3 regions of the Caldimonas sp. KR1-144 genome follow, and region 3 is predicted to be linked to each of the others. Evidence: predicted binding sites of a transcription regulator. Region 3 holds the regulator's gene; each other region holds the start of a gene.
What was found. Region 3 encodes FNR, which switches genes on or off when oxygen is low (the NO sensors DNR and NnrR bind a similar motif). Its sites were predicted from a motif close to TTGATNNNNATCAA; they were not measured.
Positions count from the first base shown of each region.

Region 1 (10,258 bases), on a different contig from region 3:
GTGCGGCACGATGCAGGTCGACTTCTCGCTTCCCGGGCGGCTCGATGCCGAGTACGTCGCCGAGGACGGCTCCCGGCACGCACCGGTGATGCTGCACCGCGCCATCGTGGGCAGTCTGGAGCGATTCATCGGCATCCTGATCGAGCAGCATGCCGGCGCCTTGCCGGCGTGGCTGGCGCCGACGCAGGTGGTGGTCATGAGCATCACCGACGCGCAGGCCGATACCGTTACTCAGATCGCGAAAACGCTTCAAAAACAAGGAGTTAGAGCGAGCGCCGATTTGCGGAACGAGAAAATCACGTATAAAATCCGCGAGCATTCGTTGCAAAAGGTCCCGTACCTCCTGGTCGTTGGCGACAAGGAGAAGGCGTCCGGGGCCGTTGCGGTGCGCGCCCGGGGCAACCAGGACCTCGGTGCGATGCCCCTGGAAGCCTTCATCCAAAGGATCACCGGTGACATCGCCAGCAAGGCGTGACGTGGAGTCTTTTCCCCGTCGCGCCTTGGTCGTCCCAGGCGCGTGAAGATGAGTATTGAGCCTCACGGCTCGGAAGGAAACCGACCATCGCTAACTTCTTTGAACGTCGCATTCGCAATGACGAGCGCAAGCATCGGCTGAACCGCGAGATCATGGCTCCGGAGGTGCGCCTCAACGGGCCGGACAACGAGCCGCTGGGCATCGTGTCGATCCAGGAAGCATTGCGCCTCGCCGGCGAGGCGGACGTCGATCTCGTCGAGATCTCGGCCACCGCGAACCCGCCGGTCTGCCGCCTGATGGACTACGGCAAGTTCAAGTACCAGGAGCAGAAGCGCGCGGCAGAGGCCAAGGCCAAGCAGCACGTCATCGAGATCAAGGAAGTCAAGTTCCGCCCCGGCACCGACGAAGGTGACTACCAGATCAAGCTGCGCAACCTGCGCCGCTTCCTGGAAGAGGGCGACAAGGGCAAGGTCACGTTGCGCTTCCGCGGCCGCGAGATCACGCACCAGGAGTTGGGCATGCGCCTCCTGGAACGCGTGCGGGACGACCTGACCGAGGTGTCGGTCGTCGAGAACATGCCCAAGCTCGAAGGGCGCCAGATGATCATGGTGCTGGCCCCGAAGAAGAAGAAGTGATTCAGCGCCGCGAGCCGCAAGGCTCGTGGCGGACAAGATGCCCGGGCGGCGGTTGGTCGCCGCCGCCCGGAGCCAGTGCCCGGCAGGCCCCCAAGTCCGCGAACGGTTCGCGGCGCCTGCGGGAACGACGAAGAAGGAGCAGTCATGCCCAAGATGAAGACCAAGAAGAGCGCGGCCAAGCGGTTCCGCGTTCGTCCGGGTGGCACCGTCAAGCGCGGTCAGGCGTTCAAGCGTCACATCCTCACGAAGAAGACCACCAAGAACAAGCGCCATCTGCGTGGCTCGGCCAACGTGCACGAGACCAACATGGGCCACATGGCCCAGATGCTGCCGTTCGCCGGCCTGTAAGCCGGGGTCCCCACTCGTAGAAGGAGCAAGACATGCCTCGCGTCAAACGTGGTGTCACCGCCCGCGCCCGCCACAAGAAGATCCTGGCCCTCGCCAAGGGCTTCCGCGGCCGCCGCAAGAACGTCTATCGCATCGCCAAGCAGGCGGTGATGAAGGCGGGTCAATATGCCTACCGTGACCGCCGTGCCAAGAAGCGCGTGTTCCGCCGTCTGTGGATCGCCCGCATCAACGCCGCGTCGCGCAGCTTCGGCGTCACCTACAGCCGCTTCATGGCGGGCCTGAAGAAGGCCCAGATCGAGATCGACCGCAAGGTTCTCGCCGACATGGCCGTGAACGACATCGCTGCCTTTAGCAGCATCGTCGACAAGGTGAAGGCCCAGCTCGCCTGATTTCGGTTCATCCCGATTCCCGGTGCCGTCCGCGACGGCGGCCCCGGCCTCATGCGAGAAGGCCTGCACCGAGTGCAGGCCTTTTTTTGTTTCCCCGCTTGATCCCCCAATGAACGACACCGTCTCCTCGCTCGCCACGCTGGTCGCCGATGCCGCCGCCGCGTTCGACGCCGCGCCGACGCCGGCCGAACTCGAGAACGCCAAGGCCCGCTTTCTCGGCAAGAGCGGTCGCCTGACCGAGCTGCTCAAGGGCCTGGCGGCGCTTGCGCCCGAGGAGAAGAAGGCACAAGGCGCGCGCATCAACGAGGCCAAGCAGCAGGTCGAGGCCGCGCTCAATGCGCGCCGACAAGCCCTGGCCGACGCCGAGCTCGCGCAGCAGCTGCGCGCCGAGGCGCTCGACGTCACGCTGCCCGGCCGCACGCCAGGGCAGGGCGGTCTGCACCCGGTCACGCGCGCGATGGAGCGCATCGAGCAGATCTTCGGCTCGATGGGCTTCGACGTCGCCGACGGCCCGGAGATCGAGGCCGACTGGTTCAACTTCACCGCGTTGAACACGCCGCAGGACCATCCCGCGCGTTCGATGCACGACACCTTCTACGTCGAAGGCGGCTACGTGCTGCGCACCCACACCAGCCCGATGCAGATCCGCTACGCGGTCCAGCACGTCAAGCGCCACAAGCACCTGCTCGACGCCGGCCTGCCGATGCCCGAGATCCGCGTGATCGCGCCGGGCCGCACCTACCGGGTCGACAGTGACGCGACCCACTCGCCGATGTTCCACCAGGTCGAGGGCCTGTGGGTCGGCGAGAACATCAGCTTCAAGGACCTGAAGGCGGTCTACGTCGATTTCATCCAGGCCTTCTTCGAGACCAAGGACCTCGAGATCCGCTTCCGGCCGAGCTACTTCCCGTTCACCGAGCCGAGCGCCGAGATCGACATGAAGTTCGCCACCGGCCCGCTGGCCGGGCGCTGGCTCGAGGTCTCCGGCTCCGGCCAGGTGCACCCGCAGGTGATCCGCAACATGGGGCTCGATCCCGAGCGCTACATCGGCTTCGCGTTCGGCTCGGGCATCGACCGGCTCGCGATGCTGCGCTACGGCGTCAATGACTTGCGCCTGTTCTTCGACGGCGACCTGCGCTTCCTGCGCCAGTTCGCCTGACGCGCGCGAAGAAACAGCCCCGAACGGTTTTCCAAGACAAGCACCATGCAATTCCCCGAGTCCTGGTTGCGCGACTTCTGCAACCCGCCCCTGTCCACCGCCGAACTGGCCGAGCTGCTCACGATGTCCGGCCTCGAGGTCGAGGAGCTGCGCCCGGTGGCGCCTCCGTTCTCGCAGGTCGTCGTCGCCAAGGTGCTCTCGGTCGAGAAGCACCCGGGCGCGGACCGCCTGAACGTCTGCCAGGTCGACGCAGGCACCGGCGCTGTGCTCAACATCGTCTGCGGCGCGCCCAACGTGCGAGCGGGCATCAAGGTGCCGTGCGCGCTCGTCGGCGCCGAACTGCCGCCCGCCGAAGAGGGCGGCGAGCCGTTTCGCATCAAGCTCGGCAAGCTGCGTGGCGTCGAGAGCCAGGGCATGCTGTGCTCGGCGCGGGAACTCAAGCTCTCCGACGACCACGGCGGCCTGCTGATCCTGGCCGACGACGCGCCGGTGGGTCGCAACATCCGCGAGCACCTCGCGCTCGACGACACGCTGTTCACGCTCAAGCTCACGCCCAACCTCGCGCATGCGCTGAGCGTCTACGGCATCGCCCGCGACGTCGCCGCGCTCACCGGCGCGCCGCTGTCGACGCCGGCCTTCCCGCCCGTCGCGCCGAAGCACGACGCCAAGCTGCCAGTGCGCGTCGAGGCTCCTGACCTGTGCGGCCGCTTCTCGGGCCGCGTGGTGCGCGGCGTGAACCCCAAGGCCGCCACGCCGGCCTGGATGGTCGAGCGCCTCGCGCGCTGCGGCCAGCGCTCGGTGAGCGCGCTGGTCGACATTTCGAACTACGTGATGTTCGAGTTCGGCCGCCCGTCGCACATCTTCGACCTCGACAAGATCCACGGCGGCCTCGTCGTGCGCTGGGGCCGCGCGGGCGAGTCGCTCGAGCTGCTCAACGGCAACACCATCACGGTCGACGAGCAGGTCGGCGTGATCGCCGATGGCGACGGCAGGGTCGAGTCGCTGGCCGGCATCATGGGCGGGCAGTCGACCGCGGTCTCGGACGACACGCGCAACATCTACGTCGAAGCCGCGTTCTGGTGGCCCAAGGCGGTGATGGGTCGCTCGCGCCGCTACAACTTCTCGACCGACGCCGGCCACCGCTTCGAGCGCGGCGTCGACCCGGCGCTCACCGTCGAGCACATCGAGCGCATCACCGCGCTCGTGCAGCAGATCTGCGGCGGGGAGGCCGGCCCGATGGACGACCACGTCGTCAACCTGCCCAAGCCGCAGCCGGTGACGATGCGCGTCGCGCGGGCAAGCAAGGTGATCGGCATGCCGGTCACGCAGGCGCAGTGTGCGGAGGTGTTCCGCCGCCTGGGCCTGGCCTTCACCGAAGCCGATGGCAGCCTGACCGTCACGCCGCCGAGCAACCGCTTCGACATCTCGATCGAGGAAGACCTGATCGAAGAAGTCATCCGCGTGCTGGGCTATCCCAGGCTGCCGGGCACCCCGCCGCTGGCGCCGGTGACCGCGCGCGTAGGTGCGGAGGCGCGCCGCTCGCCGCACGTGCTGCGCCATGCGCTGGCCGGACTGGGCTACCAGGAGACGCTGAACTACAGCTTCGTCGACGCGCGCTGGGAACGCGAGCTCGCCGGCTGCGACAACCCGATCAAGCTGCTCAACCCGATCGCCAGCCAGCTCGACGTGATGCGCACCAGCCTCATCGGCAGCCTGGTCCAGGTGCTGCGCTACAACCTGGCCCGCAAGGCCCAGCGCGTGCGCGTGTTCGAGCTCGGCAAGGTGTTCCTGCGCGATGCCTCGGTGCTCGAAAGCGACGCCACGGTCGCCGGCATCGCACAGCCGCTGCGCCTGGCCGGCCTGGCCGCCGGGCCGGCCGCGGAGCTGCAATGGGGCCAGCCCGAGCGCGCGGTCGACTTCTACGACGTCAAGGGCGACATCGAGGCGCTGCTGGCGCCGCGCGTCGCGCGCTTCGCCGCCGCCGAGCATCCGGCCCTGCACCCGGGGCGCAGCGCGCGCATCGAGCTGGACGGCGTGACGATCGGCCACGTCGGCGAGCTGCATCCGCGCTGGCGCCAGGCCTACGAGCTGCCGAGCGCACCGATCGTCTTCGAGCTCGACGCCGAAGCGCTGATGCGCGGCCGCCTGCCGCAGGCCACGCCGGTGCCGCGCCAGCTGCCGGTGACGCGCGACCTCGCGCTGATTGCCGGCGAGGGCGTGACGCATGACGCACTGATCGCCGCCGTGAAAGCCGCGCCGACCGACGGCCTGGTGCGCGACGCGCTACTGTTCGACGTCTACCGCCCGAAGACGCCGACGGCCGAGATCGCCGCCGGTGAACGCAGCCTCGCCGTGCGCCTCGAGCTGCTCGACGAGCAGGCGACGCTGACCGACGAGCGCATCGATGCGGCCGTGCAGGCCGTGGTGACACACCTTAGTAGCACGCTGGGCGTGCGCCTGCGCGGCTGATCCGACCAACTCCGGAAGACGATGAGCCAAGACATGGACCGAGTCATCCTCCCGACGCTCGAAACGCCGACGCTGACCAAGGCGGAGCTCGCCGAGCTGCTGTTCGAGCGCCTGGGCCTCAACAAGCGCGAGTCCAAGGACATGGTCGAAGCCTTCTTCGAGCTGCTGCACGAGCAGCTCGTGGCGGGCAATGACGCCAAGCTCTCGGGCTTCGGAAACTTCCAGATCCGCCGCAAGGCACCGCGCCCGGGCCGCAACCCGCGAACGGGCGAAGCGATCCCCATCAAGGCACGCAACGTGGTGACGTTTCATGCCAGCCACAAGCTCAAGGCCCTGGTGCAAGGCGAGATCCCCAACGGCGACGACTTCGAGTAAAGTCTGAACAAAACCCCCACACCTCATTGATTTCCAATGGAAAAAGCGCTGCCGCCCATCCCAGCCAAGCGCTATTTCACGATCGGTGAGGTCAGCGAGCTGTGTGGCGTGAAGCCCTACGTGCTGCGCTACTGGGAACAGGAGTTCACCCAGCTCAAGCCGATGAAGCGCCGCGGCAACCGGCGCTACTACCAGCACCACGAGGTGCTGCTGATCCGTCGCATCCGCGAGCTGCTGTACGACCAGGGCTTCACGATCAGCGGCGCGCGCAACCGGCTCGCGGAGTCCCCGATGCGCGTGCCGGCCGGCGCCGCGCTGCCACCCGAAGGCGATGACGAAGCGCTGGTCGAAGACGACGCGACGATGGCCGTCGCGCTGCTGAAGAAGGACTCGCCGGCCCCGGCCGCCCGCACCTCGGTTTCGGCCGGCGTCGAAGGTGACCCGTGGGCGCCGATCCGCGAAGAACTGATCTCGATTCGCGGCCTGCTCGCCGTGTGATCGCGAGGGCGCCGCAGCGCGAAGCGCATGAATCCTGCGGCTATAATGCGCGCTTCTTCGGGGCGTAGCGCAGCCTGGTAGCGCACTTGCATGGGGTGCAAGGGGTCGCGAGTTCGAATCCCGCCGTCCCGACCAAGAACGAGCAAGCCCGGTGTCGAAAGACACCGGGCTTTTTTCGTTTCGGGTCTGCTTTCGTTTCGAGCTTGACCTGCGTCAGAACGCCCGCGCCGCTGGCTTCCTACATTGCTGCATCCGAAATGCATCTTCAGTCGCAGGAGCGAGCAGCCATGACCCTGACCAACTACGGCACCAAGATCGACGTGCGCGAGATCGCGCCGCGCGAGCGCCATCCGCTGATCTTCAACACCTTCCGCAGCCTGGGCGGCGGCGAGACGCTGGAGCTCGTCAACGACCACGATCCCAAGCCGCTGTACCACCAGATGCAGGCCGAGAAGCCCGGACAGTTCGCCTGGGACTATCTCGAGCGCGGGCCCGAAGTCTGGCGCGTTCGCATCACCAAGCTCGCCGCAGCGCACGCCGATGGCAATTGCTGCGGCAGCTGCGGCGGCCATTGAGGCTTTGTCGATGATCGACGCCGACGCCGGCGCCGGGTCAGGCGCTGGCGCGGTAGGTCGCCGCCACCACCGCGGCCTGCACGCGCGAGCTGAGCTGCAGCTTGCGCAGGATGTGCTGCACGTGGATCTTGACCGTGGTCTCGGCGATCGCCAGTTCGCGCGCAATCTCCTTGTTGCTCCGGCCCGCGGCGATCAGCTCGAGGATCTCGCGCTCGCGCGCCGACAGGCTGTCGATCGCATGCGCCGGCACGGCGGGCTCGGCCTGCGCCGACGCGGCGGCCGTGAACTGGAAGGCCGCCGCCAGCTTGGCCGTCATCGCCGCGCTCACGCTGGACTGACCGCGCGCGGCGCGCTCGATCGCGTCGCCCAGCTCGTCGCTGTCGGAGGTCTTCAGCAGGTAGCCTGACGCGCCGGCGCGCATCGCGTCGGCGAGGTCGCGCTCGTCCTCGCTCATGGTCAGCATCAGGATGCGCATGCCCGGGGCGGCGCGCAGCAGATCGGGCAAGGCGTCGACGCCGCGCGCGCCGGGCAGGTGGTTGTCCAGCAGCATGACCTGCGGGCGCAGCTGCGCCGCGAGCTGCTGCGCCTTCGCGGCGTCGCCGGCCTCGGCCACGACCTCGAATCGGCCGTCGCTGACCAGCAGCGCGGTCAGCCCGCGCCGAAAGAGCGTGTGGTCGTCGACCACCATGACCTTGATCGCATCGCTCATGGACTCGCTCCTTCTTCACGCGGCCTGCGCTTCGCGCTCGGGCAGCGAGACGACGACGCGAGTGCCCGCGCCCGGCGCGGAACGCACATGCACCTGTGCGCCGATGCCGGCAGCGCGCTCGCTCATGATGCGCAGGCCGACATGCGTCTCGTCGGGCTGCGCATCGGTGCCGGTATCGAAGCCGAGACCGTCGTCGCGCACCTCGATGCGCCAGTTCGGTTGCTGCTGAACGTCGAGCCAGACCTTGGTTGCACCGGCGTGCTTGCGCACGTTCGACAGCGCTTCCTGCACCACATGCAGCAGCTGCACCTGGACATCGGGCGCGAGCGGCACGCCGCGGCCGTGGACGTCGATGTGCGTCTCCAGGCCGGTCTGGTGGTGGAACTTCTGCAGCGTGGTCTTGAGCGCCGGCACGATGTCGTCGCCGTTGGTGCGGGTGCGAAAGTGCAGCAGCAGCTCGCGCACGTCGGCCGTGCTCTCGCGCACGCCGGCATCGATCTCGTCGACGGTGCCCAGGGCCAGCGCGGCCTCGCCGCGCTCGAGTGCGCGGCGCAGCAGCTGCACCTGGATCTTCATGAATGCCAGCCCCTGGGCGATCGAGTCGTGGAGCTCGCGCGCGATCAGGCTGCGCTCCTCGGCCACCGCGGCCTCGCGCTCGAGCGCGGCCGCACGCAGTCCTTCCATGCCGCTGGCAAAGTGGCTCGCCAGGCTTTCGAGCAGCTGCAGGTCTTCGCTCGCGAGCGCTGCGCCGTTGCCGCGGAACAGCAGGTTGACCTCGCCCAGCGATTGCTCGTGCAGGCGCACCGGCACGGCCACCATGCGATCGAAGCCGAAGCGCTCGCAAGGCGTCGGCGCACCTGCGTCGGCGGCGCGAATCGGGATGCTGCGCACCGCGCTCGTCTGCGGCTCGCTGACGCAGTGGCAGCCGCCGTCGGACAGGCAGCGTTCATGCTCGAGCAGGCCCGCAGGCACGCCCTCGGAAGCCAGCAGCACGTGCTCGCCGTGCTGGCCGTCGCGCCAGCGCAGCATCGCCGCATCGGCGTGCACGGCCCGGCGCATGCGCCCGGCCAGGCCTTCGGCCAGGGCCTGCAGATTGGCGGCGCGACCGACGAAGGCGCTGGCGTCGTACAGCAGCGCGAGCCGCTCGCGCTCGGCGCGCAAGGTCTCGGTCTTGCGGCGCACCTTGTCCTCGAGGTCGCGGTAGAAGCCCTGCAGCGTGGCCGCCATGCGGTTGAAGCTTTGCGACAGGTGGCCGAATTCGTCGTGGCTGGCCACGTCGACGCGCGCGCCGAGGTCGCCGGCCTCGATGCGCGCCAGGCCGGCCTGCAGCCGCGCCAGCGGATTGAAGACGAACAGGTAGGCGGCGTAGAGCAGCGTCACGCCGCCGGCGATGGCCAGCGCCATCAGGCCGAGCTGGAACAGCGTCAGCAGCGTGGTCCAGCGCGCCAGCCGGTGCTCGATCGCATCGACGAAGGCATCGACGGCGGCGACCATGTGTTCGGCCCGCGCGGCCGCCTGCGCGTTCGACGGCGCCGTGCCCGACTGCCAGTCGCCGCGCAGCGCAGCCCAGCGCTCGCGGACCTGCCCGAAGGCGGCGCGGGTGAGGGCGTCGCGCGGCACAAACAGCGGCCGCGCCGGATCGCCGCTGCCGAGCAGCTCGAGCGTGGCCTCGTACTGCCGAACGAGCTCCGCGTGGCGCGCGGCGTCGCCGCTGCCCACCCCCTGCGCCAGGCGCCAGGTCTGCATGCGCAGCCGTCCCGCCTCGTTGACGGCGGCAGCGCCGCCTTCGAGCTGCCACGTCACCCACAGCGTCAGCGCGATCGAACCAAGCGCCAACGCGAGCAGCGCGGCGCCGATGATGCCGAGCTTGGCCGACAGCGGCGCGGTGCGCAGAAGCTTGTGCATCGCCGGCAATGTAGGCGGCGTGCCGCGTCGCCGGCTTGCGACGCGTCAATCGGCGTCTGCGTGGGCGGGGCGAGCGCCTTGATCGCCGTCAAAGCTGCATCGCATCTGCACCTTTACGCTGCATCGCTCCCGTATGCCGCGGCCTGCCGCAGCGCCAATGAAACTCACCGCCTTCACCGACTACGCGCTGCGCGTGCTGATCTACCTGGCCGCGCAGCCGCAGCGCCGCGCGACGATCGCAGAGATCGCCGCCGTCTTCGATGTGAAGGAGAACCATCTGACCAAGGTCGCGCACTTCCTCGGCAGGAACGGGCTGCTGCACAACGTGCGCGGCAACGGCGGCGGGCTGGAGCTCGCGCGCGAGCCGCAGGCCATCGTCGTCGGTCAGGTGGTGCGGCTGACCGAAGGCGCCGCGATGCCGGCGCAGTGCTTCGGCGATGCGCCGGGCGCGTGCCGCATCGCGCGCCAATGCCGGCTGCGCGACGCGCTGGGTCGCGCCGTCGACGCGTTCTACGCGGTGCTCGACGACTGCACGCTCGAGGACCTGGTACACGAGCAGCCCGCGCTCGGCGTGCTGCTGCGGCCGGGGCGGCCCGTCGCGCGCATCCACGTGCCGCTGCCATGACGACGTCCAGCCCCTTTCCCTACGAAGGCCCGCCCGAGCTGCGCGAGGCCGTCGGCGCCGCGCTGTCGCGCGTGATCGACCCCGAGGTCGCGCTCA
Region 1 covers NZ_JBMSEE010000004.1:294,036-304,293, reverse strand. The annotation lists gene thrS (threonine--tRNA ligase) at 1-475, shown strand, start outside; gene infC (translation initiation factor IF-3) at 562-1,110, shown strand; gene rpmI (50S ribosomal protein L35) at 1,255-1,458, shown strand; gene rplT (50S ribosomal protein L20) at 1,491-1,847, shown strand; gene ACO2TI_RS11920 (phenylalanine--tRNA ligase subunit alpha) at 1,957-3,006, shown strand; gene pheT (phenylalanine--tRNA ligase subunit beta) at 3,052-5,475, shown strand; gene ACO2TI_RS11910 (integration host factor subunit alpha) at 5,509-5,850, shown strand; gene ACO2TI_RS11905 (MerR family transcriptional regulator) at 5,887-6,348, shown strand; tRNA gene ACO2TI_RS11900 (tRNA-Pro) at 6,407-6,483, shown strand; gene ACO2TI_RS11895 (DUF2249 domain-containing protein) at 6,636-6,923, shown strand; gene ACO2TI_RS11890 (response regulator) at 6,961-7,632, opposite strand; gene ACO2TI_RS11885 (type IV pili methyl-accepting chemotaxis transducer N-terminal domain-containing protein) at 7,648-9,537, opposite strand; gene ACO2TI_RS11880 (Rrf2 family transcriptional regulator) at 9,695-10,162, shown strand; gene ACO2TI_RS11875 (metal-sulfur cluster assembly factor) at 10,159-10,258, shown strand, end outside.
Region 1: the regulator FNR is predicted to act here: its motif matches at 6,552-6,565, upstream of ACO2TI_RS11895 (DUF2249 domain-containing protein).

Region 2 (10,258 bases), on a different contig from region 3:
CCTGTTCGGCGACCCACTGAACGAAGGCCTGCACCTCGGGACGCGCCTTGGCGGCTTCGGCCACCTGCATCCAGTAGGCGCAGGGGCTGAGCAGGCGGCCCGCGGGGCCGAAGGGCTCGACCAGCTCGCCGCGCTCGAGCGTGTGGCAGATCAGCGCGATGCGCGCGAGCGCGACGCCTTGGCCGTCGATCGCGGCCTGGATCTGCTGGTGCGTGAAGTTCAGGTAGAGCCAGCGGCGCGGCTCGAGCTCGGGCTCGCCGAACTGCGCCAGCCAGTGGCGCCAGCTCAGGTAGCGCGCGCTCGGGCGCACGTCGTCCTCCTCGAGCAGCGTGTGGTGCACCAGGTCGGCGGCCGAGCGCAACGGCGGCAGTTCGCCGCGGCGCGCGCGCTCGGCGAGCTGGGGCGAAGTGGCCGGCGTGATCACCTCGTCGAACAGGCGATGCGCCTGCGGCGGCCGGTCGACGGTGAGCCCGTAGCGCAGTGCGAGGTCGACCTGCTGGCCGTCGAGCGCCTCGAGGCGGTCGGTGGCGAGCAAACGGATGTCGATGTCCGGGTGGCGCGCCTCGAACGAGGCCAGGCGCGGGATCAGCCACAGCGAGGCGAACGACGCGAAGGTGGTCACGTTGACGATGCGTCGCCCGCCGGCCGCGCGGATCTGGCGCACCGTGGAGTCGATGCGCGCCAGCGCCGGCGCGGTCGCCTGCAGCAGCGCGATGCCCGCGCCGGTGAGCGCGACGTGGCGCGTGCCGCGACTGAGCAGCTGCGCGCCGACCTCCTCTTCGAGCGCCTGGATCTGCCGGCTGACGGCCGACTGGGTGAGAAAGAGCTCGTCGGCCGCGGCGCGAAAGCTCTTCAGGCGGGCGACCGCCTCGAAGGCACGCAGTGGCCCGACGGACAGGGGGCGCCGGCGGGGCGGATTGATGCTCATCAGGAATCAGTGGGCTGAGCCGATCTCATTGGACCGGGTGCGATTTTCCGCTGAAGATTCAGGCCAGACAAGCGAGATTCAGGAGCGATGACCATGATCATTCTGATGACTCTGGCGCAACAGTTCCGGCGCTCGCCCAAGCCCGTGCTAGGCAGGCGCCGCTGGTCGATGCAGGCCGTTGTCGCGGCCTGCTGGGCGGCGGCCCTGCTGGTGGTGGTGACCAGCTGCGGCGTGCTGGCTGCCGTGGGCTGGGTGTTGTTCATGCCGGCCGAATCGCTGCCGCCGCCGCGCGCCGAAGCGCCGGCCGTCGAGCACGTGGCGCGTGCCGCTCAAGCGGCGCCGCTGCCTCAATCAGTCATGCGTGAAGAAGGGGAGTTTTGAGATGAGCACGATCCACAACATCGCGATCAACGGTCCCGTGTGGCGCCTGTCCAGCGGCGAGGCGATGCGCCTGCCGCGCGAAAGCCGGGCACGCTGGCTGCGCCTGCGCAGCGGCCGCCTGTGGGTGACCGCCGACCGCCATCCGAACGGCGGCAACAGCGACCTGCTCGACGACTGCTGGCTCGGCGCCGGCGACACGCTGCGGCTGGAAGCCGGCGAGTCGGCCGTGGCCGAGGCCTGGCCGAGCGCGAGCTTCGAGGTGCTGGAAGCGGCGCCGATGCGCTGAAGGCAGAAAGCGGCCCACGCGTTGCGCGGGCCGCGGCGCTGGGCTACCGTGCGCGCCCATCACAACGCACACCAGGAGCCTAGCCCATGACGCACATCGTCTCGCCGTTCAAGCCCGCGTACCGGCCCGTTCTGGGCGTGGTGACTGCCGCCACGATCGCCTTCGCGTCGGCGCTGTCGCTGACCTGCACCGAGGCGCAGGCCGCGGCCCCGCAGCAAAAGACCCAGGCGCCCGGCTTCTACCGGATGATGCTGGGCGAGTTCGAGATCACGGCGCTGTCCGACGGCACGGTGGACCTGCCGGTCGACCAACTGCTCACGCGCACGACGCCGGCCAAGGTCAACAAGGTGCTGGCGGCCAACTACCTCAAGTCGCCGCTCGAGACCTCGGTCAACGGCTTCCTGATCAACACCGGCAGCAAGCTGGTGCTGGTCGACACCGGCGCGGCGGGGCTGTTCGGCCCCACGCTCGGCAAGCTGGTCGCCAACCTCAAGGCCGCCGGCTACCAGCCCGAGCAGGTCGACGAGGTCTACATCACCCACATGCACCCCGACCACGTCGGCGGCCTGGCCGCGGGCGGCCAGGCGGCGTTTCCGAACGCGGTGGTGCGCGTCGACAAGCACGACGCCGACTTCTGGCTCAGCGACGCGAACTACGAGAAGGCGCCGAAGGACGCCAAGGGCATGTTCGAAGGCGCGCGCGGCGCCGTTGCGCCCTATGTCGCGGCGGGCCGCTTCAAGCCCTTCGACGGCGACACCGAGCTCGTGCCCGGCGTGAAGGCGCGCGCGAACCACGGCCACACGCCCGGCCACAGCGTGTTCATGGTCGAGAGCCAGGGCCACAAGCTGCTGTTGTGGGGCGACCTGATGCACGTTGCCGCGGTGCAGTTCCCGCAGCCGCAGGTGACGATCGAGTTCGACAGCGACAGCCCGGCGGCCGCGGTGCAGCGCAAGAAGCTGTTCGCCGAGGCGGCCAAGCAGGGATACCTGGTCGGCGGCGCGCATCTGTCGTTCCCCGGCCTCGGCCACTTGCGCGCCGAGGGGGCGGGCTACCGCTTCGTGCCGGTCAACTATTCGGTGCCGCGCGACGCGAAGTAGCCGCCTTCTTCTTCGCGGCCGTTCGGGGCTTGGCCTGCGCGCGCGAGCGCAGCGCCGCCTCGAGGGCGAGCCGGGCCCACGGCGCCATCGCGGCCGGCGAGTCCATCGCGTCGTCGGGCGGCGTCCAGTAGCTCATCGTCACGGCGGCGCGGTTCTCGCGCGAGTAGGCGAACGGCCGCCCGCCGGCGGCCTCCCAGCGCTCGCGCGTGAGCGCATCGGTCTTCATGTAGAGCTGCTCGTCGGCGATCAGGCCGACCATCACGTCGTCGGCGTACAGGCCGTGGCCGCCGAACATGCGCCTGGCGCGCACCGGGCCGACGGCGGCCAGCAGCTCGAGACACCAGTCGACGTAGCCGTCGCGAGGAGGAGGGGTGGCAGGCATGGCCGAAGCATGCACGAAGCCGCGAGAATCCCGGCCATGACGCTGCCCTTCGATCCGCTGAACCTCCAACGCGACAAGGCCCAGCTGCGCCGGGTGCTGCAGGCCGAGCGCCAGGCGCTGCCCGACCGGCTCGAGCGCGCCGTGCAACTGCAAGGCGTGCTGCGCGTGTGGCTGGCCACGCGCGAGGACGTGACGGTGGGCGCCTACTGGCCGATCAAGGGTGAGTTCGATCCGCTGCCGGCGCTCCACCGCTGGACCGAGGGCTCCGGCCACGGCACCGGCGACGGGCCGCCGCGGCGCATCGGCTTGCCGGTGATGAACCGCGAGACCCGGCAGCTGCGCTTTCACCAGTGGTACCCGGGCTGCCCGATGGAGCCCGACGCCTACGACATCCCCAAGCCGCAGGGCACCGACTTGCTGCTGCCCACGCTGCTGCTCGTGCCCTGCGTCGGCTTCGGCCCGAAGGGCGTGCGCCTGGGCTACGGCGGCGGCTTCTACGACCGCACGCTCGCCGCGCTGTCGCCGCGCCCCTTCACCGTGGGCATCGGCTACGCGCACGGCTTCATTCCGTGGCTCGAGGCCGAGCCGCATGACATCCCGCTGGATGTCATGCTGACGGAAGACGGCGTGCAGTGGGCGCGTGACGAGTAGTTAGAACTTGAAGCCGAGGCCGACGCTGAACAGCAGCGGGTCGACCCTGAATTCGCCGAGCTTGCTGCCGCCGGCCGAGACGTCGGTGCGGATCTGCACCTTCTTCACGTCGACGTTGACCAGCAGATTCTTCGCCACCGGGATGTCGACGCCGGCGCCGATGGCCAGGCCCCAGCTGTTGCGGTCCACGTCCAGCCCCGCCGGCAGGTCGACCGACGAGAAGCGCGTGTAGTTGATACCGATGCCCGCGTACGGCCGCACGCTGCCTTCGGGGATGAAGTGGTACTGCAGCGACAGCGTCGGCGGCAGGTGCTTGAGCGTGCCGATCTTCGAGCCGTCGAGGCTCAAGTCGTGCTTTTGCGGATAGGTCAGCACCAGCTCGGCGGCCAGGTTGGGCGTGAAGAAGTAGCTGATGTCGACCTCGGGGAAGGTCTTGCTGTCGACCGACAGGTCGGCGCCGGCGATGTCGTCCTTGTTGGCCGGATCGAGGTACAGCGCGCGCACGCGCACGAGCCAGGGCTCGGCGGCCTGGGCCGTGGGAGCGATCGAGGTGAGGCCGGCCGCGGCGACGAGGACGGCGAGAAGACGTTGCTTGTTCGTGGACATGATGGTTCCGGTCGGTGAGCGGGAACGCTCCCGCAGACGCCATTGCAGGCCGGCGGGCTGTGCACGCCCTTGCCCCAGGTCAACGTCGGCCTGAGCGCCGGGCGAAGTGCTGATCCACGTCAACGAGCCGTCGCGGCGGCGTCGCCGCGCCGCTACATTCGCGCCAGCGGCGCCGTCGCGCCGCAAGGAGCCACGCGATGCCCGGCAAGAACGGCAAGAACAACCGGCGCCTCGAGCGCGCGCGTGCCGGCCTGCGGCTCAAGGACGTCGATCCCGGCGCCCGGCCCTTCGCGGGCAGCAGTCACGAGGCCGACGACGCCCGGCTCGACGAGCTGGCGATCGACATCGACCGCCTGCAGGACCTGCTCTACGCGCACGGCCAGGCCGGCGGCACGCGCAAGCTGCTGCTGGTGCTGCAGGGCATGGATGCCTCCGGCAAGGACGGCACCGCGCGCTCCGTCTTCAACCGCTGCAGCCCACTGGGCGTGCGCGTTGCCGCCTTCAAGGCGCCCAGCGAGGTCGAGCGCGCGCATGACTTCCTGTGGCGCGTGCACGCGGTGGTGCCGCGCGCCGGCGAGATCGTCGTGTTCAACCGCAGCCACTACGAAGACGTGCTGGTGCCCTATGTCGAGGGCTGGATCGACCGCCCCGAGCGCGACCGGCGCCTGGCACACATCGTCGCGTTCGAGCGCCTGCTGCACGACACCGGCACCGCGGTCCTGAAGTGCTTCCTTCACATCTCGAAAGAAGAGCAGAAGCAGCGCTTGCAGGCGCGCGTTGACGACCCGGCCAAGCGCTGGAAATTCCAGCCCGGCGATCTGGCCGTGCGCGCGAAGTGGGCCGCCTATCAGGGCGCCTACCAGAGCGCGATCGCCGCGACCTCGAGCGCGCACGCGCCCTGGTACGTGATCCCCGCCGACAGCAAGACCAACCGCAACCTGATGATCGCCAGCCTGGTGCGGCAAACGCTCAAGGACATGAAGCTCAAGCCGCCGAAGCCGGACTTCGATCCGGCGCTGGTCGTCATCGCCTGAGCATTTGGGCGGCCAGTCGGGCCGCCAGGTGATCGACCAGCGCGCGCACGCGCTGCGGCAGGAAGCGCTGGCTGGGCATCACCGCGTGCAGCGGCAACGCGTCGCCGACCAGGCCGGGGAACAGCCGCACCAGCGCGCCGCGCGCGAGGCTGGCGCGCACGTCGAGCTCGCCTTTGTAGAGGATGCCGTGCCCGGCCAGCGCCCAGCGGTGCGCGATCTCGGCGTCGTCGACGCTGCGCCGGCCGTTCACGCGCACGGCGGCCAGCGGCGCGGCTTCGGTTGCGCCCTCGGCCCAGAAGCGCCAGATCGTCTCGCGACGCTGGCGGATGCGGTAGGTCAGGCATTCGTGCGCGGCCAGATCGGCCGGCTCGCGCGGCGTGCCGCGGCGCGCCAGGTAGTCGGGCGAGGCGACCGCGATGCGACGCGTGCGCGCGAGCTGGCGCGCCACCAGGCGCGAATCGGCCAGCTCGCCGGTGCGAATCGCGAGGTCGACCTGGTCGCGCACCACGTCCTGCAGCCGGTCGCCGACGCTCAGCTGCAACTCCACGCCAGGATGCGCCTCGAGGAACTCGTCGAGCCAGGGCAGCAGCACGTTGCGCGTGAGGTCGCTCGGGCCGGTCAGGCGGATCGTGCCGCGCAGGCGGCTCGCATCGTCGCCGATGTGCGCGGCGCCTTCGTCGAGCAGGTCGAGCGCGCGCTGCGCGTAGCCCAGGAAGGCCTCGCCCGGCGGCGTGAGGCTCAAGGCGCGCGTGCTGCGCTCGACCAGCCGCGCGCCGAGCCGGGCTTCGAGCCGCTTGAGCAGCGCGCTGGCCGCCGCCGGCGTGACCGACAGCACCCGTGCGGCCGCGGTCAGGCTGCCGCCGCGGGCGCATTCGATCAGCACGCGCAGCTCGTCGACATTTTCAATCTTCATTTGAAACTGTGTCGTTAAACGACTGGCTACTCAACGTCGAATTGAATCACCATCATCCCGGGCATCGCAACCTTTCCGTTCGTGGAGCCCCCTCATGAAAGCCGTCGGCTATCTGCAGTCCCATCCGATCGACCACGCCGAGTCGCTGCTCGACCTGTCGCTGCCCGCGCCCGAGCCCGGGCCTCGCGACCTGCTGGTCGAGGTGCGCGCGGTGTCGGTCAATCCGGTCGACGCCAAGGTGCGGCAGCGCCGAGCCAGCGCGGATGGCGTGACGCCGGTGGTGCTGGGCTGGGATGCGGTCGGCGTCGTGCGCGCGATCGGCGCGCAAGTGCGCGGCTTCGCGGTCGGCGACCGCGTCTGGTATGCCGGCGACATCACGCGCCCCGGCAGCAACGCCGAGCTGCAGTGCGTGGACCACCGCATCGCCTCGCACGCGCCGCGCAGCCTGAGCGACGCCGAGGCGGCGGCGCTGCCGCTGACGGCGATCACCGCGTGGGAGCTGCTGTTCGACCGCCTCGGCGTGCAGGCGGGCGAGTCGGCCACGCTGCTGGCCACCGGCGCGGCCGGCGGGGTCGGCTCGGTTCTCGTGCAGCTGGCCCGTGCGCGCACCGTGCTCACCGTCGTGGGCAGCGCTTCGCGCGCCGAGACGCGTGCGTGGCTGAAGGAGCTCGGGGCCCACCACGTGGTCGACCACACGCAGCCCCTGGTGCCGCAGCTCGCGGCGATCGAGGGCCTGCCGCCGCTGCGCTATGCGGCCAGCCTGACGCACACGCCGCAGCACTACGCGCAGCTCGTCGAGGCGCTGGTGCCGCAAGGCAGGCTCGGCGTGATCGACGACTTCGCGGCCGGCGAGGTCGACGTGATGGCGCTCAAGGGCAAGGCCTTGTCGCTGCACTGGGAAATGATGTTCGCCCGCTCCCTGCACCAGACGCCCGACATGGCCGAGCAGGGCCGACTGCTCGCCGAGGTGGCGCGCCTGGTCGACGAGGGCGTGCTGCGCAGCACCGCGAGCGAGGTGCTGGGGCCGATCGACGCGGCAACGCTCAGGCGCGCGCATGCCCTCATCGAGAGCGGCCGCACGCGCGGCAAGCTCGTCTTGGAGGGCTTCGGCGACTGATCAGCCGCGCAGCGCGGCCCGCTCGCGCGCGAGCAGGCCGTACAGGCCCGAGTCGGACACCTCGCCATTGACGATCCAGCGCTCGCGCAGCGTGCCTTCGAGCTTGAAGCCGACGCGCTCCAGCAGCCTCGCCGAGGCGGCGTTGCGCGGGTCGATGTCGGCTTCGAGCCGCAGGAGGTCGAGGCCTTCGCGCGCGAATGCGTGGTCGACCACCGTGCCGACGGCTTCGCTGGCGAAGCCCGCGCCCCAATGCGCGCGTCCCAGCATGTAGCCGATCTCGGCGCGCCGGCACTGCGCGTTGAGCGAAAACAACGTGACGGTGCCGATGACGGCGCCGTCGCCGCGCCGCTCGATGCCCCATTGAAAGAGCCGCCGCGCGGTGAAGTCGTGGCGGATGCCTTCGATGTAGGCGGCGGCCGCGGCCCTTTCGGTCATCGCCGGCCGGCTGGCGTAGCGCATGACCTGCGGGTCGCCGAACACCGCGAAGATCGCGTCGGCATCGCCGTCGCGCAGCATGCGCAGCCGCAGGCGCGGCGCCTCGAGCGTCGGCAGCACGTCGAGGCCGGGGTACCAGCTCATGCCGCGTTGCCCAGGCCGAGCCGGCGGCAGATCTCCAGCACCGCGGCGCTCTGGTTCATCGTGTAGAAGTGGATGCCCGGCACGCCGGCTGCGCGCAGCTGGTCGACCAGGCCGGTCACGACGTCGAGCCCGAGGGCCTGAATCGAGTCGCGGTCGTCGCCGAAGCCCTCCAGCCGCAGCCGCAGCCAGCGCGGGATCTCGGCGCCGCAAGCCTCCGAGAAGCGGATCAGCTGCGACGAGTTCGTGATCGGCATGATGCCCGGCACGATGTCGATCTCCACGCCGTGCGCGCGCGCCTCGTCGACGAAGCGGAAATAGGCATCGGCGTTGAAGAAGTACTGCGTGATCGCGCTCGACGCGCCGGCGCGGACCTTGGCGACGAAGGCCTTCAGGTCGGCCTCCGGGCTGCGCGCCTGCGGGTGCATTTCGGGATAGGCCGCGACCTCGATGTGGAAGTGCTCGCCGGTCTCCGCGCGGATGAATGCGACCAGGTCGCTCGCGTAGCGGAACTCGCCGAAGCCCCCGTAGCCGCTGGGCAGGTCGCCGCGCAGCGCGACGATGCGGCGGATGCCTGCGTCCTTGAAGCGCGCGAGCGCGGCGCGCACCGTGTCCTTGCTCGCGCCGATGCACGAGTAGTGCGGCGCGGCCTCGTGGCCTTCGGCGCGGATGGCCTGCACCGCGTTCCAGGTGCCTTCCTGCGTCGAGCCGCCGGCGCCGAAGGTCACCGAGCAGAACTCGGGCGACAGCGCATACAGCGCGCGGCGCACGGCGACCTGCTTCTCGGCGCCCTCGGGCGTCTTGGCGGGAAAGAACTCCAGGCTCAGCGGCAGCGAGCGCTTGGGGGTTGTCATGGCGATGGTCCTTTCGCAGGGTCTTGAGCCCAGACGAAGTATTCGGTGTTGCCTTCGGTGTTGCCGCGGCCGCCGCCGGCGATCGTGCTTTCGAACCAGTCGCGCACCGTCCAGCGCAGCGCCGCGCAGGCCTCGCGCACCGCGGCCTCGACGCGCGCGTACTGCGCCGGGTCCTTGACGATGCCGCCCTTGCCGACATGCTGCGGGCCGACCTCGAACTGCGGCTTGACCAGCAGCAGCGCGTCGCCGCCGGCCTTCAGCCACGGCGCGAGGTGCGCGAGGTTGGCCGCCAGCGAGATGAAGGACAGGTCGGCGACGACGAGATCGAAGCCGCCTTCGGGCGCATGCGCGGCGAGCTCCGAGCCGGCCAGCTCGCGCAGGTGCAGGCCCTCGAGCGGGACCACGCGCGCGTCGCCGCGAAGCTTGTCGTGCAGCTGACCGTGGCCGACGTCGAAGCCGACCACGCGGGCCGCGCCGCGCGCGAGCAGCACCTCGGTAAAGCCGCCGGTGCTCTGGCCGACATCGAGGCAGACGCGACCGGTCACGTCGAGCCCGGTGCGCGCCAGCGCGCCGTCGAGCTTGAGGCCGCCGCGCGAGACCCAGCGCGCCTCGGCGTCGTCGAGCAGGCGCAGCGGCGCGTGCGCCGGCAGCTCGTCGCCGTTCTTGGCCACGCGCTGCCAGCGCCCGCCTGCCTCCCACTCGACGCCGGCGGCGATCAGCCGCTGCGCCTGCGAGCGCGAGGCCGCGAGGCCGCGTTCGACGAGCAGCTGGTCGGCGCGCATCTCAACGTCGCTCCAGCGTCTGCGGTGGCGGCAGCGAGACCGCGACGACGTAGCCGTCCGGGTCCTCGAAGCAGCGCGCGCAAGCGCTCCAGTAGGGGTTGTGCGGGGCGACCTCGCGCGCGCCCGCGTCCAGCAGACGGCGGGCGCAGGCGTGAAGCGAGGCTTCGTCGTCGACGTAGAACACGAGCAGGTGCTCCGGGGTCGGTGCGCGCGGCGCGGCGACGCCATGTTCGCGCACGAACTCGATCTGCCAGCGCTCGCCGGCGCGGCCGAGGATCAGGCCGTCGAAGCCCTGGTGGTCCTCGAAGCGGCCGACGACCTCGCAGCCGAGCGCCGTGTAGAAGCGCTCGAGGGCCGCGAGATCGTTGGTCGGGCGCGCGCTGCGCAGGCGCACGGCGTCGTCGTCGCTCAGTAGCGGTAGGTGTCCGGCTTGTACGGACCCTGCTTGGGCACGCCGATGTAGGCGGCCTGTTCGTCGGTCAGCTCGGTGAGCTGGGCGCCGAGCTTCTTGAGCTGCAGCCGCGCGACCTTCTCGTCGAGGTGCTTGGGCAGCACGTAGACCTTGCCGATGTCGTAGCTGTCCGGATGGGCGTACAGCTCGATCTGCGCGATGGTCTGGTTGGCGAAACTCGACGACATCACATAGCTCGG
Region 2 covers NZ_JBMSEE010000003.1:323,731-333,988, reverse strand. The annotation lists gene ACO2TI_RS09520 (LysR substrate-binding domain-containing protein) at 1-928, opposite strand, end outside; gene ACO2TI_RS09515 (hypothetical protein) at 1,022-1,309, shown strand; gene ACO2TI_RS09510 (DUF2917 domain-containing protein) at 1,311-1,595, shown strand; gene ACO2TI_RS09505 (MBL fold metallo-hydrolase) at 1,682-2,692, shown strand; gene ACO2TI_RS09500 (TfoX/Sxy family protein) at 2,661-3,074, opposite strand; gene ACO2TI_RS09495 (5-formyltetrahydrofolate cyclo-ligase) at 3,111-3,725, shown strand; gene ACO2TI_RS09490 (OmpW/AlkL family protein) at 3,726-4,331, opposite strand; gene ACO2TI_RS09485 (PPK2 family polyphosphate kinase) at 4,529-5,365, shown strand; gene ACO2TI_RS09480 (LysR substrate-binding domain-containing protein) at 5,355-6,278, opposite strand; gene ACO2TI_RS09475 (zinc-binding alcohol dehydrogenase family protein) at 6,373-7,395, shown strand; gene ACO2TI_RS09470 (GNAT family N-acetyltransferase) at 7,396-7,974, opposite strand; gene metF (methylenetetrahydrofolate reductase [NAD(P)H]) at 7,971-8,825, opposite strand; gene ACO2TI_RS09460 (TlyA family RNA methyltransferase) at 8,822-9,607, opposite strand; gene ACO2TI_RS09455 (VOC family protein) at 9,609-10,001, opposite strand; gene ahcY (adenosylhomocysteinase) at 10,016-10,258, opposite strand, start outside.
Region 2: the regulator FNR is predicted to act here: its motif matches at 4,441-4,454, upstream of ACO2TI_RS09490 (OmpW/AlkL family protein).

Region 3 (10,258 bases):
CACGGAAGCCGCCTTCCGTGAACTTCATGATGTTGCCCTTGTGAACCAGGGTGACCGAGGGCTTGTCGTTGTCGATCGCGTACTGGATGGCCTTGCGCACCAGGCGCTCGGTGCCCTCCTTCGAGACCGGCTTGACGCCGATGCCCGAGGTCTCGGGGAAGCGGATCTTCTTGACGCCGAATTCCTCTTGCAGGATCTTGATCAGCTTCTTGGCCTTCTCGCTCTGGGCTTCGAACTCGATGCCGGCGTAGATGTCTTCCGAGTTCTCGCGGAAGATGACCATGTCGGTCTTCTCGGGCTCCTTGACCGGCGAGGGCACGCCCTTGAAGTAGCGCACCGGGCGCAGGCAGACGTAGAGGTCCAACTCCTGGCGCAGCGCGACGTTCAGCGAGCGGATGCCGCCGCCGACCGGCGTGGTCAGCGGGCCCTTGATCGAGACCACGTACTCCTTGAGCACCTGCAGGGTCTCTTCCGGCAGCCAGACGTCCGGGCCGTAGACCTTGGTCGACTTCTCGCCGGCGTAGATCTCCATCCAGTGGATCTTGCGCTTGCCGCCGTAGCTCTTCTCGACGGCCGCGTCCACGACCTTGATCATCACCGGCGTGATGTCGAACCCGGTGCCGTCGCCCTCGATGTAGGGAATGATGGGCTGGTCGGGCACGTTCAGCGAGAAGTCCTTGTTGACCGTGATCTTCTGGCCGCCCGTGGGCACCTTGATGTGCTGGTACATGTCGATGAGTCTCCGCTCGGGGATCGATAAGGCTGCGGGAGGGTTCTTTTCGGGCCGGCGACGGTGTCGGACCGAGCCGGCGATTGTAGGCGAGCGACTCTAGCGCTCGGGCCTTCGGGGCTTCACTGGCGCTGCGATCAGGATGGCAGGCACCAGGCCTGAACCTCGCCCGCCACGCCGTGGCGCCACAACGCCCACAGTCCGGCGGCGGTCAGCAACGCGCCGGCCAGGCGCAGCGCGACCGTCGGCGGCACGACCTGGCGGTTGCCCCGTCCCAGCCGCCACAGCCACGACCCGGCCGCGAGGCCCGCCGAACTGCCCAGCGCGAAGGCCGCCATCACGGCAGCGCCGTGCCAGGGTGTCGCCCCCAGCGTCGCGACCGCCAGCGCCGCGTAGAGCAGGCCGCAGGGCCACGCCACCCAGGCGAGTCCGGCGGCGCCGGCGCGCCAGCCACCCCCAGCCGACGGCGCTTCGATCGCGAACGCGCCGCGCTGGCCGGCGGGCGCCACGACGATCGGCCGAGCGTCATCCGCAGCGCCGATGCGACGCAGCCAGCCCGGCATGCCGGTGGCCGACCAATACGGTGCCCGGCCGGTCACCAGCAGCCACAAGCCCAGGACCATCGCCGCCACCTGCAGCAGCGTCCACAAGGGCTTCAGCGCCACCGACGCGCGCGCCAGCTCGAACAGCGCGCCGCTGCCCGCGGCCGCCAGCGCACCGGCCGCCGTGTAGGCGAGCGCGCGGCCCGCGTGCCAGGCGAGCAGCGCCCGCCGCGGACGCTGCGGATCGCAGCGCGAGGCCAGCGCCGTGCAAGGCGCGGCGCACATCGCGATGCAATGCGGACTCCCGGCCAAGCCGATCAGCAGGCCGGACAGCAGCAGGGAGCCGTCCATCGACGGATCCTCAGATCACCTTCGAGTAGTGCTCGCGCGCACGGTCGCTGCGCAGCGGCCTGTCGAACACCATCGCGATCACACGCACGAAGTACCAGCCCAAGGGCGTGACCTCAAGGCCGTCGGCGTCGATCGTCACCAGGCCGTCGTCGGCCAGTGCCTGCAGCTCCGCCAATTCCTCGGCGAAGTAGGTGCGGAAATCGATCAGGTGCGCCAGCTCGATCGACTCGAACGCCAGCCGCCCCTGGCACATCAGCGCCATGATCACCGCGCGGCGCAGCAGGTCGTCCCGGCTGAGCGCCAGACCGCGCACGACGGGCAGCACGCCCGCGGCGAGCAGTTCCTGGTACTCGGCCAGATCCTTGGTGTTCTGGCTGTAGGTCGCGCCGACGCGGCCGATTGCCGAGACGCCGAGCGCGATCAGATCGCCGTCGGGCTGTGTGCAGTAGCCCTGGAAGCTGCGATGCAGACGGCCCTGCCGCCGCGCAACGGCCAGCGAATCGCCCGGCAGCGCGAAATGGTCCATGCCGATGTACTCATAACCCGCCTCGAGGAAGCCGTCGATCGCCTGGGCCAGCAGCGCCACCCGCTCTCCCGCACCGGGCAGTTCCTCGGCGACGATGCGCCGCTGCGGCTTGAAGCGCTGCGGCAGGTGGGCGTAGGCATACAGCGCGATGCGGTCGGGCCGCAGCCGGGCGATCTCGCGCACGGTGCGCGCGAACGACGCCGTGGTCTGCCGCGGCAGGCCGTGGATCAGGTCGACGTTGATCGACTCGAAGCCCAATGCCCGCGCATCGCGCATCAACGCCTCGATCTGCTCGAGCGGCTGCACGCGGTGCACCGCCTGCTGCACCGCTGCGTCCAGATCCTGGACGCCGAAGCTGATGCGGTTGAAGCCCAGCTCGGCCAGCCACGCCAGCCGCGACGTGTCCACGGTCCGCGGGTCCACCTCGATCGAGCATTCGGCACCGGGCTGCAACGCGAAGCTGCGCCGCAGGCTGGTCATCAGGCGCAAGAGCTCGGCATCGCTGAGGAAGGTCGGCGTGCCCCCGCCCAGGTGCAGCTGCGCGACCGGCCGGTGCGGCCCGAGCGCCTGCGCCTGCAGCGCCATCTCCGTCTCCAGCGCCGCCAGATAAGGCTCGGCACGGCCATGCTGGCGCGTGACGACCTTGTTGCAGGCGCAGTAGTAGCACAGCGACTCGCAAAACGGGATGTGAACGTAGACCGACAAAGGTTCGCCGCCATGCAGCGCCCCGCCTTCGCGGCGTTGGGCCAGCGCCTGCAGGTACTGCTCGGCGCCGAAGGCCTCGACGAAGCGATCGGCGGTCGGATAGGAGGTGTAGCGAGGCCCGCCCTTGGAGAAGCGGCGCAGCAGCTCGGCGTCGATCATGGGCGCCACGGATTTCGGCTCGGTGAGCATGCGAAGGACTGTGCCGCCCGGGTCCGCGCAGTCGCTTGATCTCCGTCAAACAGCGCTTGCGCGGCGGCGCCGCACGAGTTCTCGCGCTGAGCTGCATCACGATAATTTCGCGCATGAGTGCTTCTGCCGATTCAACGCGCATCGAGGCCGTCAAGGTCGCATGCTCGAGTTGCAACCTGCGCGAGCTGTGCCTGCCGCTCGGGCTGTCCGCCGACGAACTGGACCGGTTGGGGCGCTTCGTCGCGCCGCCGCGTTCCGTGCGCCGCGGCGAGCCCCTGTTCCAGGCCGGCGATCGCTTCACGTCGATCTACGCCGTACGCACCGGATTCTTCAAGACCCGCGTCGTCGCCGACGACGGCCGCGACCAGGTCACCGGCTTCCAGATGGCCGGCGAACTGCTCGGCCTGGACGGCATCAGCAGCGACCGCCACACGGTCGATGCGGTCGCGCTGGAAGACTCCCAGGTCTGCCAAATCCCGTACGAGCAGCTCGAGAAGCTCTCGCGCGAGTTCACGCCGCTGCAGCAGCAGTTCCACAAGATCATGAGCCGCGAGATCGTGCGCGACCACGGCGTGATGCTGCTGCTGGGCAGCATGCGCGCCGAGGAGCGTGTGGCGGCCTTCCTGCTCAACCTCACGCAGCGCCTGCAGGCGCGCGGCTTCTCGCCGACCGCGCTGGTGTTGCGCATGACGCGAGAGGAGATCGGCAGCTACCTCGGTCTCAAGCTCGAGACCGTGAGCCGCACCTTCTCCAAGTTCCAAGACGACGGCCTGCTCGAGGTCAAGCAGCGCGACGTGCGCGTGCGCGACGCCGCCGGCCTGCGCCGGCTGGTCGCCGCGACCAGCTGCTGAACCGCGGTCAGCGAGAAGCGCTGCCCGAAGGCAGCGGCGTCGCCGCGTGATTGCGTCCGGCCATTGCCGGCGCGGCGCTGCGCTCGCGCGTGACCGGCACCGCCGGCACGCTGGCGTCGGCGCCGTTCACCGCCAGCACGGCGGTCAGCACACCCGCCACCACCACCGCCAGCGGCCCGGCGATCACGAGCCAGACGATCGGAAAGCGCCACCACGGCGCGCACGCAGCTTGGGTCGTCATCGCGGCACCACGAAAGTCGAGGTTTCGATCACCGGCGCGCGGCCGGCACCTTGAACGTCGATCACGAACTCGATGCGATGCGCACCGGGCCCGATCGACAGCGCCGCTTCGGGCGGCACCTGCACCGCCAGCGGCAGCCAGCGCGACTCGGCCGCGCCGAGCTCGGTGACCGCCGAGCGCGTCAGCACCTTGGCGCCGTCTATGCCGCGCACCGACACCTGCACGCGCAATGCCGCCTCGGACGAGCTCATCAGCTGCAGGCGGTAGCTGTTCTCGATGCGACCGTCCTCCACCAGCCGCGCCAGGCTGCCGCGATCGCGCACCACGTCGACGCGCAGCGGCGCGCGCAGCGCCACCGATGCGACGAAGGCCACCGAGATCAGCAGCAGCACCAGCGAGTACACGAGCACGCGCGGGCGCAGCACGCGCCGCCAGCCAAGGCGCGCGCCGCCATCGATCTCGCGCTGCGTCGCGTAGCGGATCAGGCCGCGCGGGTAGCTCATCTTGTCCATCACGCCGTTGCACACGTCGATGCAGGCGGCGCAGCCGATGCATTCGTACTGCAGGCCGCGGCGGATGTCGATGCCGGTCGGGCAGACCTGCACGCACAGCGTGCAGTCGATGCAATCGCCCTTGCCCTGGCCGCGAAGCTGGGCATGCGCCATGCTGCGCGGTCGCGAGCCGCGCGGCTCGCCGCGGCCCGGGTCGTAGCTGATGATCAGCGTGTCGTGGTCGAACATCGCGCTCTGGAAGCGCGCGTACGGGCACATGTACTTGCATACCTGCTCGCGCAGGAAGCCGGCGTTGCCGTAGGTGGCGAAGCCGTAGAACAGGATCCAGAACGATTCCCAGGGGCCCAGGCCGAAGGACATCGCACCCGCCCACAGCTGGCGGATCGGCGTGAAATAGCCGACGAAGGTGAAGCCGGTCCACAGCCCGATCGCACCCCACGCGAGGTGCTTGCCGCCGCGGCGCAGCAGTTTCTCCAAGGTCCACGGCGACGCATCGAGGCGGATGCGCGCGTTGCGGTCGCCTTCGAGCCTTTCCTCCACCCACATGAAGATCTCGGTGTAGACCGTCTGCGGGCAGGCGTAGCCGCACCACAGTCGCCCCGCCACCGCAGTGAACAGGAACAGGCCGTAGGCGCAGACGATCAGCAGCGCCGTGAGGTAGATGAAGTCCTGCGGGTAGAGGACGAGGCCGAAGATGTAGAAGCGCCGCTCGATCAGGTCGAACAGCACCGCCGGGCGACCATTCCACGTGAGCCACGGCAGGCCGTAGAAGACCAGCTGGGTGAGCCACACCAACACCCAGCGCCAGGCGGCGAACCAGCCGTGCACGGCACGCGCATGGATGGTCGCCTCCTTGCGGTAGAGCGACACGATCTCGACGGTCGCATCGCCTGCGCGGGCCGGGGACTCGTTCATCCGCCCGCCTTCCCGATGACGTTCATCGCGCCGCCACGGTCTGACCGCGCATGCCGGTCACGTAGCCGGCGAGGATGCGGACCTGCACGTCGCTGAGACGCTCGCCGAAGGCCGGCATCTGGTTGTGCTTGCCGTTGGTGATCATCGCCATCACCGCTGCCTCGCCCCATCCGTGCAACCAGATGCGGTCGCTCAGGTTCGGCGCGCCGAGTGCCTGGTTGCCCTTGCCGTCGATGCCGTGGCAGGCCGCGCAGGCGCCGAACTTGCTCTTGCCGAGCTGGGCCGCGATGTTGTTGTGCGGGCTGCCCGACAGGCTGAGCACGTAGTTCGCAACGTTGCGCGCGTCCTCGGCGCTGCCGAGCGCGGCCGCCATCGGCGGCATCATGCCCTGGCGCCCCTTGGTGATCGTCTCGACGATGTTCTCGGGCTTGCCGCCCCACAGCCAGTCGTCGTCGGTCAGGTTAGGAAAGCCCTTGCTGCCGCGCGCGTCCGAGCCGTGGCAGGTGGCGCAGTTGTTCAGGAACAGCCGCTCGCCGATCGCGCGCGCGCCGGCGTCTTGCGCCAGGGCCTCGACACTCATCGGCTGGAAGCGCGCGTACACGGCCTCCATCTGCGAGCGCGCCCGCTCGTTGGCGGACGCCACTTCGCCCGGCGAAGTCCAGCCCAACTGCCCCTTGGAGCTGCCCAGCCCGGGGTACAGCAGCAGGTAGACGATCGAGAACACCACCGTCAGCACGAACAGCACCATCCACCAGCGCGGCAGCGGGTTGTTCATCTCGCGCAGGTCGCCGTCGAAGACGTGACCGGTGGTGTTGTCGTTGGCCATCACGGTGCGCTTGCTCGCGACCACCAACAGCCACAAGCAGGCGACCAGACCGACGATCGTCACCACCGCGACGAAGATCGACCAGCCGTTCGAGACGAAATCGCTCATGCCTTTCTCCCTTTTTCTTCGTCGGCGAACGGCAGCAGCGCGGCCTCGTCGAAGCGCGCGCGGTTGCTGCGCGCACAAGCCCAGGCCACGATGCCGATGAAGGCCGCGAACAGCAGCACCGTCACCGCAATGCGTGCGTCGTTGATGTCCATCGCGCCCTCCTCACTTCACCGCGGTGCCGAGCACCTGCAGGTAGGCCACAAGGGCGTCGAGCTCGGTCTTGCCCTTGAGCTCGGCAGCGGCGCCGGCGATCTGCTCGTCGGGATACGGCACGCCCAGCGTGCGCAGCGCGCGCATCTTGGGCTCGGCCTCCTCGGGCTTGAGCGGCGCCGTGGCCAGCCACGGATAGGCCGGCATGTTCGACTCCGGCACGAGGTCGCGCGGGTTGTGCATGTGGATGCGGTGCCACTCGTCGCTGTAGCGCCCGCCGACGCGTGCGAGATCCGGCCCGGTGCGCTTGCTGCCCCACTGGAACGGATGGTCGTAGACAAACTCGCCGGCCTGCGAGTACGGCCCGTAGCGCAGCGTCTCGGCGCGCAGCGTGCGGATCATCTGGGAGTGGCAGCCGTAGCAGCCTTCGCGCAGGTAGATGTCGCGCCCGGCGAGCTGCAGCGCGGTGTAGGGCTTGAGGCCGTCGACCGGCTGGGTGGTGCTGCGCTGGAAGAACAGCGGCACGATCTCGACGATGCCGCCGACGGCCACCACCAGCACGATCAGCACGATCATCAGGAAGTTGTTGGTCTCGATGCGCTCGTGCGTGAAGCCGCGCGAGGCCGTGTCGTGGGATGCGTTCATGTCGTTGTTGCTCCCTGCTTCAGGCCGCGACCGGGACGGCACGTGCAAGCGCTGCGGCACGGTCGCCGCCCATCGCGGTCTTCACCACGTTCCAGGCCATCAGCAGCATGCCGCCAAGGTACAGCAGGCCGCCGGCGAAGCGGATCACGTAGAAGGGATAGGTTGCCTTGACGCTCTCGACGAAGCTGTAGACCAGCGTCCCGTCGGGGTTCACCGAGCGCCACATCAGTCCTTGCATCACGCCGGCGATCCACATCGCGGCGATGTAGAGCACGATGCCGATGGTCGCGATCCAGAAGTGCAGCTCGATGGCCTTGACGCTGTACATGCGCGTCTGGCCGAACATGCGCGGGATCAGGTAGTACAGCGATCCCATCGAGATCAGGCCCACCCAGCCGAGCGCGCCGGAGTGAACGTGGCCGATGGTCCAGTCGGTGTAGTGCGACAGCGCGTTGACCGTCTTGATCGACATCATCGGCCCCTCGAAGGTCGACATGCCGTAGAACGACAGCGCGACGATGAGGAACTTCAGGATCGGGTCGTCGCGCAGCTTCTGCCATGCGCCCGACAGCGTCATGATGCCGTTGATCATGCCGCCCCAGCTCGGCGCCAGCAGCACCAGCGAGAACACCATGCCGATGCTCTGCGCCCAGTCGGGCAGCGCGGTGTAGTGCAGGTGGTGCGGACCCGCCCACATGTAGGTGAAGATCAGCGCCCAGAAGTGGACGATCGACAGGCGGTAGCTGTAGACCGGGCGCTCGGCCTGCTTGGGGATGTAGTAGTACATCATCCCCAGGAAGCCGGCGGTGAGGAAGAAGCCCACCGCGTTATGGCCGTACCACCACTGCACCATCGCGTCCTGCACGCCGGCGTAGGCCGAGTAGCTCTTCCACAGGCTCACCGGCATGGCGGCGCTGTTGACGATGTGCAGCAGCGCCACCGCGAGGATGAAGCCGCCGAAGAACCAGTTGGCCACGTAGATGTGGCGCACGCGGCGCTTGCCGATGGTGCCAAAGAAGACGATCGCATAGGCCACCCACACGGCAGCGATCAGCAGGTCGATCGGCCACTCCAGTTCGGCGTACTCCTTGCCCTGCGTGTAGCCCAGCGGCAGCGTGATCGCCGCGGCGACGATCACGGCCTGCCAGCCCCAGAAGGTGAAGTCCGCCAGCCAGGGGGCGAACAGCTTCGTCTGGCTGGTTCGCTGGACGACGTGGTAGCTGGTGGCGAACAGCGCGCAGCCGCCGAACGCAAAGATCACCGCGTTCGTGTGCAGCGGCCGCAACCGGCCATAGCTGAGCCAAGGGATGCCGAAGTTGAGCTCGGGCCAAGCCAGCTGGGCCGCAATGAACACGCCGACCGCCATGCCGACCACGCCCCACACCACCGCGGCGAGCGCGAACAGGCGCACCGTGCGATCGGCATAGGCCGCAGCCGGCGCGGCCTGCGCGGACGCTGAAGCGGCTGATCCTCGACTCATCATTGCACTCCTCATGCGCCCCGGCAGGGCGTTCCTCGCAATGGGTCGAATTCTCGAAAGCGGGGCGCGCGGCGGGCTTGACCGGCATCAAGCTACGGGCGGTTCGCCCGTGTCGATCGCGTCGAGCACGCGCTGGCCCTCGCGTTCGAGATCCTCGAACTGGCCGCCGTGCAATGCCCAGCCGAACAGCGCGATCAGGCCCAGCACGAGCAGCACCGACAGCGGCAGCAGGAGGTAGAGGATGTCCATCGATGAACTCAGCGCGCCAGCCGCAGCGCATTGCCGATCACGATCAGCGAGCTGGCCGCCATGCCCAGTCCGGCGGCCCAGGGCGGCAGCCAGCCGGCCAGCGCGAGGGGCACGCTGGCGGCGTTGTAGAACAGCGCCCACGCGAGGTTCTGGCGGATCGTGCGCATTGCCCGCGCCGCGAGCGCGCGCGCCTCGCGCACGGCGCCCAGGCGCGAGCCGAGCACCACCATGTCGGCGCGCTGCTGCGCGAGCGCCGCGCCGTGGCCCAGCGCGACCGAGACGTCGGCCTGTGCGATCACCGGGCCGTCGTTCAGGCCATCGCCGACCATCAGCACGCGGTGGCCGGCGCGCTGCAGCGCCCGCAGCTCAGCGAGCTTGTCCTGCGGACTTGCGCCGTGCCGCCAGGTCCGCAAGTGCAGGCGCTCGGCGACCGCCGCGACCGGGCTCGCCTGGTCGCCCGACAGCAGCCGAGACTCGACGCCATCGGCGCGCAGGCCCTCGACGAGGCCGAGTGCATCCGCGCGCAGCACCTCATCGAACTCGAAGCGCAGCGCGCGATCGCCTTGACCAAGCGGCGCAAACCACACCGCGGGGCGCCGCTGCGGCTCGCCCGTGTCGACGCCGACCCACGCGGCCGAGCCGAGCCGCCACGCGCGACCCGCCTCGTCGATCGCCTCGACGCCGCGCCCGGGCTCCTCGCGCACGCTGCGCCAGCCCTCGAAGCCGGTCGACGCGCGCAGCGACGCGAGCGAGCGCGCCAGCGGATGCGACGACTGCTGCGCCAACGCCACCGCGCGCGCGAACTCGCGCTGGTCGGGCACGCCGCCGTCGCGGCGCGTCGCCTGCACGAGGCTCAGCCGGTCTTCGGTCAGCGTGCCGGTCTTGTCGAACAGCGCAACGTCGACGCGCGCCAATGCCTCGATCGCGTCGAGCCTTTGCACCAGCACGCCGCGGCGCGCCAGCGCCCCCGCGGCTGCCAGCAGCGCGGTCGGTGCCGCCAGCGACAGCGCGCACGGGCAGGTCACGATCAACACTGCGATCGCAACGGACAGCGCGCGCGACGGATCGACGGCCTGCCACACCAGGGCCGCCAGCATGGCGACCAGCAGCACCACGACGACGAAGGGCGCGGCCACGCGGTCGGCCATGCGCAGCAGCGCCGGCCGCTCGAACAACGCACGCTCCATCAGGTCGACGATCTGGCGATGGCGCGTGTCGGCACCGAGCCGCTCGATCAG
Region 3 covers NZ_JBMSEE010000012.1:80,902-91,159, reverse strand. The annotation lists gene icd (NADP-dependent isocitrate dehydrogenase) at 1-730, opposite strand, end outside; gene ACO2TI_RS22530 (sulfite exporter TauE/SafE family protein) at 868-1,623, opposite strand; gene hemN (oxygen-independent coproporphyrinogen III oxidase) at 1,634-3,013, opposite strand; gene fnr (fumarate/nitrate reduction transcriptional regulator Fnr) at 3,157-3,894, shown strand; gene ACO2TI_RS22515 (nitrogen fixation protein FixH) at 3,902-4,135, opposite strand; gene ccoG (cytochrome c oxidase accessory protein CcoG) at 4,132-5,562, opposite strand; gene ccoP (cytochrome-c oxidase, cbb3-type subunit III) at 5,585-6,496, opposite strand; gene ACO2TI_RS22500 (cbb3-type cytochrome oxidase subunit 3) at 6,493-6,648, opposite strand; gene ccoO (cytochrome-c oxidase, cbb3-type subunit II) at 6,659-7,291, opposite strand; gene ccoN (cytochrome-c oxidase, cbb3-type subunit I) at 7,311-8,771, opposite strand; gene ccoS (cbb3-type cytochrome oxidase assembly protein CcoS) at 8,859-9,020, opposite strand; gene ACO2TI_RS22480 (heavy metal translocating P-type ATPase) at 9,029-10,258, opposite strand, start outside.